Regions from separate parts of the Ralstonia pickettii genome, predicted to be linked through region 1. Evidence: predicted binding sites of a transcription regulator. Region 1 holds the regulator's gene; each other region holds the start of a gene.
What was found. Region 1 encodes FNR, which switches genes on or off when oxygen is low (the NO sensors DNR and NnrR bind a similar motif). Its sites were predicted from a motif close to TTGATNNNNATCAA; they were not measured.

Region 2: N5B55_RS00445 (universal stress protein) is a predicted target of FNR. The motif match lies at 683-696, and genes of this name have one in related genera.
Region 3: N5B55_RS18295 (DUF2249 domain-containing protein) is a predicted target of FNR. The motif match lies at 896-909, and genes of this name have one in related genera.

The regions. Positions count from the first base shown of each region.
Region 1 is NZ_CP104381.1:1,330,414-1,332,677, forward strand. Features, by position in the region: gene ccoG (cytochrome c oxidase accessory protein CcoG) at 1-454, shown strand, start outside; gene N5B55_RS06440 (FixH family protein) at 490-717, shown strand; gene N5B55_RS06445 (hypothetical protein) at 714-968, shown strand; gene fnr (fumarate/nitrate reduction transcriptional regulator Fnr) at 990-1,718, opposite strand; gene N5B55_RS06455 (sulfite exporter TauE/SafE family protein) at 1,898-2,264, shown strand, end outside.
Region 2 is NZ_CP104381.1:108,578-110,841, forward strand. Features, by position in the region: gene N5B55_RS00440 (ABC transporter ATP-binding protein) at 1-530, opposite strand, end outside; gene N5B55_RS00445 (universal stress protein) at 957-1,397, shown strand; partial or broken gene N5B55_RS00450 (amino acid ABC transporter substrate-binding protein) at 1,415-1,538, shown strand; gene N5B55_RS00455 (FAD-dependent monooxygenase) at 2,067-2,264, shown strand, end outside.
Region 3 is NZ_CP104382.1:343,260-345,523, forward strand. Features, by position in the region: gene N5B55_RS18290 (nitric-oxide reductase large subunit) at 1-492, opposite strand, end outside; gene N5B55_RS18295 (DUF2249 domain-containing protein) at 525-815, opposite strand; gene nirK (copper-containing nitrite reductase) at 1,087-2,264, shown strand, end outside.

The DNA.
Region 1 (2,264 bases):
CCCAAAAGAAGCGCGCCGGCATCTGCTGCGCCCACGCGTGTTGGTCTACAGCGCAATCATGCTGGTGCTCATTGTTGGGTTCATTGGCGCTCTGATGATTCGGCAGCCTCTCAAGGTGGATGTGATTCGCGATCGCGGGGCACTCGCACGCGAAGTGGATGGCGGCAAGATCGAGAATGTTTATCGTCTGCAACTCATGAACGCATCCGAGCAGCCCATGCGCGTGACCATCACCGCAGAAGGCATGCCTCAACTGGACGTGGAGGGCGGCCGGGGCGAATCGACCACGTTGGAGTTGCCGCCTGCGGCCAACCGTCTGGTGCCGGTGCGCGTGCGTCGACCCGCCGACGACGCGACGCCCGGTTCGCACAAGATCCAATTCGTCATTCAGGCAGATCACGGCAGTGGCAGCCTCGTGCTGCGCGAGCCGTCGAGCTTCATCGTGCCGCGCTAGCGCGGTACTCGCGGCATCTCCAACAGGAGGCAACGATGCACGCAACGCAAACTTCAGCACCCGCACGGCCCTGGTGGCGCGAGCCCTGGCCGTGGCTTCTGATGGCGGGACCGTTCGCCGCCATGATCGGCTGTGGCGTGACCATCTGGCTCGCGACTTCGCATCCGGATGCTGCCATTCACGACAACGTTGTGCGGCGCGGTTTGGTCGTCGAAAAGCCGGCTGCCGCGCCTGCGCATGTCATGCCAGCGGGGGCCCGATGAAGCGTCGACTACTGATGTGGATTCTGTGGCCGGCCTTTCTGTCGGCCGCGCTGGCCGAGCTGATCGTCTTTGCGGTGGTCGATCCTGCCGACCTGCGTTTCTTTGGCGAGCAGATCACGGTGTCGGCCCAAGCGGTCTACACCGTGTCGTTCTTTGTGTTCTGGTTGCTGTGCGGGTTGTCGAGTGCGCTGACGCTCTATGTATCGCCGGGTATTGGCAAACTGGAAGCGCACGAACACCCGCTCGTGTGAGCAGGCGCCATGGACGGTAACTTAGGCGGCCTGGCCGCTCATCACCTGGCGCAGGCCGGCCAGGTCGATCAGCTTGACGTGGCGTTGACGGATCTGAATGAGGCCCGCTTCGGCAAAACGGGAGAACAGGCGGCTGACCGTTTCGAGCTTGAGACCCAGATAGCTGCCGAGTTCTTCACGGCTCATGCGCAGCACGAACTCGGTCGACGAATATCCGCGCTGGGCCGAGCGCTTGGAAAGATTGAGCAGGAAAGCCGCGAGACGCTCTTCTGCACGCATGGAGCCGAGCGTGAGCAGCATCAGATGATCCTGCGAGATCTCCTTGCTCATGATGCGCAGGAACTGATGCTGCAGCGATGGCAGCCGGCGCGACAGCTGTTGCAATTCGTCGTAACGCACCACACAGACTTCGGTATCTTCCAGCGCGGTCGCGTCCGACACGTGGCGCATATCGCCAATGCCGTCGAGCCCCACAATTTCACCTGGCAGGTGGAATCCGGTGATCTGGTGGCGACCGTCTTCAAGCGTCAAATGGGTTTTCAGCGTGCCGAAGCGAATGCCATAAACCGCCTCAAGCGGCTCGCCCAAAGCATAGAGGGATTGCCCCTTCTTAATGCGGATGCGCTCGCTGACCAAATCGTCCATCTTGCGCACGTCGTCCGAGTTCATTCCCACCGGCAGACAGATTTGTCCGAGTACGCAGGTGGAACAACGCGAGGCTTGGTCGGTAAGCGCGATTCGAGTGAGCACGGGCGGGGCGACTGGATTTCGAGAGAGTGGAATGAGTAATTCTTGTGGTGCAGCTCGACTTATTATAACGGCGACGTTGTCGTCATCGGACACTTCCGATGCGGCAAAACGCGTCAATTAGGCTAAGTTCGCCACAGCAAAACGAAAACCTTGGCCCATATCAAAAGAGCGTTAAAAAGATGAGTGCCGCGGCGCTTCTGAGTGTTTTTCTGATTGCACTGCTCGGCGGTGTCCATTGTCTGGCGATGTGCAGCGGTATCGCATTGGCGGCGGAGCGGGGGACCGTGTCGGTGCGAATTGTGTCGCGTCGCCGGCTGTGGTTCGAACAGGTCGTCATGCATGCGGGGCGCCTGACCACGTATGCGTTGCTCGGCGCAATCATGGGGGCGATGGGCGCGACCATATGGCGCCAGCAGTGGCTACCGATCCAACGCGGCCTGTTTGCCTTTGCCAGCGCTTTGCTACTTGCCTACGGGGTCCTGCTGCTCGTGCGTTCCGCTGCAGACGTGTGGCGCAGCGTATGGCTCGAGCGGCAGCTGGGCCGTG
Region 2 (2,264 bases), 1.2 Mb from region 1:
AGGCGCCCCGTACGGAAGTCCAGCGCACCAGTTGGTTCGTCACACAGCAGCACGTCTGGCCGTTTGGCGACCGCGCGCGCAATGGCCACGCGTTGCTGTTCCCCGCCCGACATCTGCGAGGGAAAGTGGTCGCCGAGCGCCCCGATGCCGACCATGGACAAGGCATCGTCCGGAGCCAGCGGCCGATCGGCAATATCAGTCACCAGGGCGACGTTCTCGCGCGCGGTCAGGCTCGGAATTAGGTTGTAGAACTGAAAGACAAATCCGACGTGCTCGCGTCGGAACCGGGTGAGGTCTCGCTGCGCTGCAGATGAGAGGTCGTGGTCTCGGTAGACGATCGTGCCGCTCGTTGGTGTGTCGAGCCCACCCATCAAATTGAGCAGTGTCGATTTGCCGCTGCCGGACGCGCCGAGCAGCACGACGATCTCACCGGAGCCAAGTTCGAGGTCAACCTGATCCAGCGCGCGAACGCTCACGCTCCCCATCGGGTAGACCTTGCTGACCGCATGAATGGTAAAGACCGTTTCCACTACGCACCCGATCGGCATCTGGTGACACATTTCGGAACGACGCTCGCTGCCTGAGCCGCTCCCTTGCCGTGTTGCGGTGGCCCAGCATCCGTCGATGGGCGGGCAGCAGCTCTGCGCCTGGAATCACCCTAGTCGGATGCTTCAGATGTCCGTTGATCTGGCTCAACGCCACTCGGGTATAACCGCGAACATGCTCGGCATTAATCAGCCGTTGGGTGAAGAACCTCCAAGCACTGCCGCTATGTGATTTGATCAATGCACCGCGTCGACCCTGGCGGTTGAGATTCATCGGCATGGTCTTCGGTTGATCAAGATCAGCCTGCCGAACGTGGCGTGCCATAAGTTTGAAGCATCACCCGTGGGCTCCCACGCCAGAGCTGAGTAAGGAAGCGGCACTGGAGAAGCCTTATCGAAGGAGAAGCGATCATGTCAAAGAACATTGTGCTGGCCACTGACGGTTCCGCTTACTCGGACGCTGCGGCCCACTGCATCGCAGACCGCAGGCTGCTCACACCGGACATCACGGTCCATGTTCTACACTGCACACCTGATGTCAGCGGAGAGGTAGAGGTATTTGTCGGACACGCGGACGTTGCTGCCTGGCATAAAGAGCAAAGTGCCAAGGCAATGGCTTCCGCCATCGCGATCCTACGCGCTGCGGACGTTCCTTTTGAGGCTCACGGGTTGGTGGGATTTGCCCCGGAGCGCATCGTCCAGTACAGCCGCTCGGTGCACGCCGAGGCGATCGTGATGGGGGCGCACGGTCGTGGTGCCTTTTTCGATGCGGTCCTGGGTTCGGTGGCCAACCGCGTTGTGGCCCGGGCGGAATGCCCGGTTCTTCTGGTCAAAGCGGCAAAGGGCGCCTAGTAGGGATAGGCTGCGCAGTGAAACGCCCGAATCTGCAGGTTGAGTACATCCCCGTGACCGGGCAGAACAGAATCCCACTCCTGGTCAACGGCACTTACGATTTCGAATGCGGTTCCACACCCAATAACCTCGCGCGAGGGCGGGATGTTGACCCTGAGTTCAAGAAACTGTTGGACGGCACCATCGTCTGGCTGATGAGAGCCGGTGCACACTTCTTCGGTTGCCGTTGGTGGACTCTCGTTGAGCCCAATATGATGGCTTCCAGCGGTGCGACTTTGCAGCGACCAAAGGGCAAACATATTTGTAGCGAGAAGCCTGCGGGGAGGATCGAAGTTGCTGGTCTGGGACAAACTTGCATGCTCACGGTGTCCTACGTAACGCATTGATTCTTCTGCGTTACGTAGGTCAGACATAATTGCAACTAATCAACAGAAAAGGCCGTCCTTCGGGACGGCCTTTTTTCGTGGTGTGCGTTGCGCCAGACAAGCATTCGCTCCACCGTTGTTTCAAGTATACCGCGCGCCCTGGGGCTTGCGGGAAGCCCCGGTGGCCGCAGTAGCATCGCCCCCCATCTTTGAAACCGACCGAAAGGAGGGCAGACATGCGCGTGATGCCGTCGACGTTTGGAGCGCGGGGCCGTGGCGTGGCGATGCCGCCCGGAGGTGTGAAATGAGCGGGCATGCCGTGGTAATCGCCGGCGGTGGGCCGACGGGGCTCATGCTGGCGGCCGAGTTGGCGTTGGCCGGCATCGACGTCGCCATTGTCGAGCGCCGCGCCAATCAGGACGTGGAGGGCGTGCGGGCACTGGGTCTGCATGCGCGCTCGATCGAAGTGCTCGACCAGCGCGGTGTGGCCGAGCGGTTTGTC
Region 3 (2,264 bases), on a different replicon from region 1:
CGACGGATCGGTGCCGAACAGGGCCTCGAAGTGCTGGGCCACACCGTGGATGGCCTCTGCGCGCTCACGCGACACGGTCAGGATGTCGTGATTTGCGTCGTACGTATTGCGGCGCATTTCCTCCTTTACGCTGGCGTCGACGGCGGCTTGCTGCACTGTCGTCAACGGCGCGTCGGTATCGAACTGCTGATGCGCGCGAATGGTTTGTAGCGCTGTGGCTTCACGGTGCAGCCAATCGGCAGACCAGTCAGGTGCAACGTAGCTGCCGTGGCCCCAGACGGTACCAAGCTGCTGGCCGCCGGCTGCCAGCCAGGCTTCCTGGCCGCGCTGGATTTGTTCGCCGGTAAAGAGCACCTCGCCCACAGAGGTGACGACGGCATGCGGAATCGGCGGCGCTGCCAGATAGATCTGCCGGCCCAGATAGCCCAATGCCCCGAACGACAGGATGAAGATCAGGCCGAGCCACCGCCACAGCCTTTGGTTGTTTTTCATGACAAGGTTCCTTGCAGGATGCGATCGGAAAATCAGGCGCCGCCACCGCAGCCACCGCAGCAGTGGCCCGCGCTGGCGGCAGACGCCACCTTGGTGATGGCAACGCGCCACGTGCCGGGGCCGCGCTGAAGGTAGTCCCAGGAAAACTGGCCCGGGCGTTCGACTTGAAACTGCGACTGCAGCGGGCGCGGATCGTGATCGTTGATCAGTTCCAGGCGCTGGCCGATGCCGAGTTCCCCGAAGGCGGAGAAGATCAGCGGATGGCGCTCGCGCGGCGCCAGCACGCGGAGGTCGAGCTGGATGGTGGAGGCGGACTGTGTCATGGGGATTCCCTCTGTGGGTGCCGCATCAAAAAGATGCATTAATGATGCAACTATAGTAGTGAGCGGAATCTCTGGCGTTATTGATGTATATCAGATGCTTGTTTGATGGATATCTTGAGGCGGCAAATCACGTCACGACTGGGTTTGCGTGCCACGCGGTGGGGTGGATGTACCGGTCGGGGCGGGTTTTCGTTTGCGCTGTATCAAAGCCCTAATGGCCGCCGCGGCCTAACGTGGAGCGGACGACACCAGACCGATACACGGGGGAAAAATGAGCCGTCTTCACACCGTCCGCAGCCTGATGCGCGCGGGCCTGATTTCTGTGTTGCTGGGCGCAGTGCTTGCGGGCACTGCGGCCCGCGCTGCCAGCGCCAAGTTGCCGGGTGATTTTGGCCCGCCGCGCGGCGAGCCCATCCACGCCGTCCTGACGAGTCCGCCGCTTGTGCCACCGCCGGTGAACCGGAACTATCCAGCCAAGGTCATCGTGGAGCTGGAAGTGGTCGAGAAGGAAATGCAGATCTCCGAAGGCGTCAGCTACACCTTCTGGACGTTCGGCGGCACCGTTCCTGGCAGTTTCATCCGCGTGCGGCAGGGCGACACGGTGGAGTTCCACCTCAAGAATCACCCGAGCAGCAAGATGCCGCACAACATCGACCTGCACGGCGTGACCGGTCCGGGCGGCGGCGCAGCATCGAGCTTCACCGCACCGGGCCACGAATCGCAGTTCACCTTCAAGGCGCTTAACGAGGGAGTCTACGTCTACCACTGCGCCACCGCGCCCGTGGGCATGCATATCGCCAACGGCATGTACGGCCTGATCCTGGTTGAGCCGCCCGAAGGCCTGCCCAAGGTGGATCACGAGTACTACGTCATGCAGGGCGATTTCTACACTGCCGGCAAGTACCGCGAGAAGGGCCTGCAGCCGTTCGACATGGAAAAGGCCATCGACGAACGCCCGAGCTACGTGTTGTTCAACGGTGCCGAAGGTGCGCTCACCGGTGACAAGGCGCTGCACGCCAAGGTGGGTGAAACGGTGCGCATCTTCGTTGGCAACGGCGGGCCCAATCTTGTCTCCAGCTTCCACGTAATTGGCGCCATCTTCGACCAGGTGCGCTACGAGGGCGGCACCAACGTGCAGAAGAATGTGCAGACCACGTTGATCCCGGCGGGTGGCGCGGCGGTCGTGAAGTTCACCGCGCGCGTGCCCGGCAGCTATGTGCTGGTAGACCACTCGATCTTCCGAGCCTTCAACAAGGGCGCCATGGCGATTCTCAAGGTGGATGGCCCGGAGAACAAGCTCGTCTATTCCGGCAAGGAGCTGGATTCAGTGTACCTGGGCGATCGTGCCGCACCCAACTTGAGCGCCGTCACCAAGGCGACCCAGGCGTCGGTGAGCGGCACGCTGACGGTGCAGGATCAGGTGCAGGCTGGCCGCGCGCTGTTTGCGGG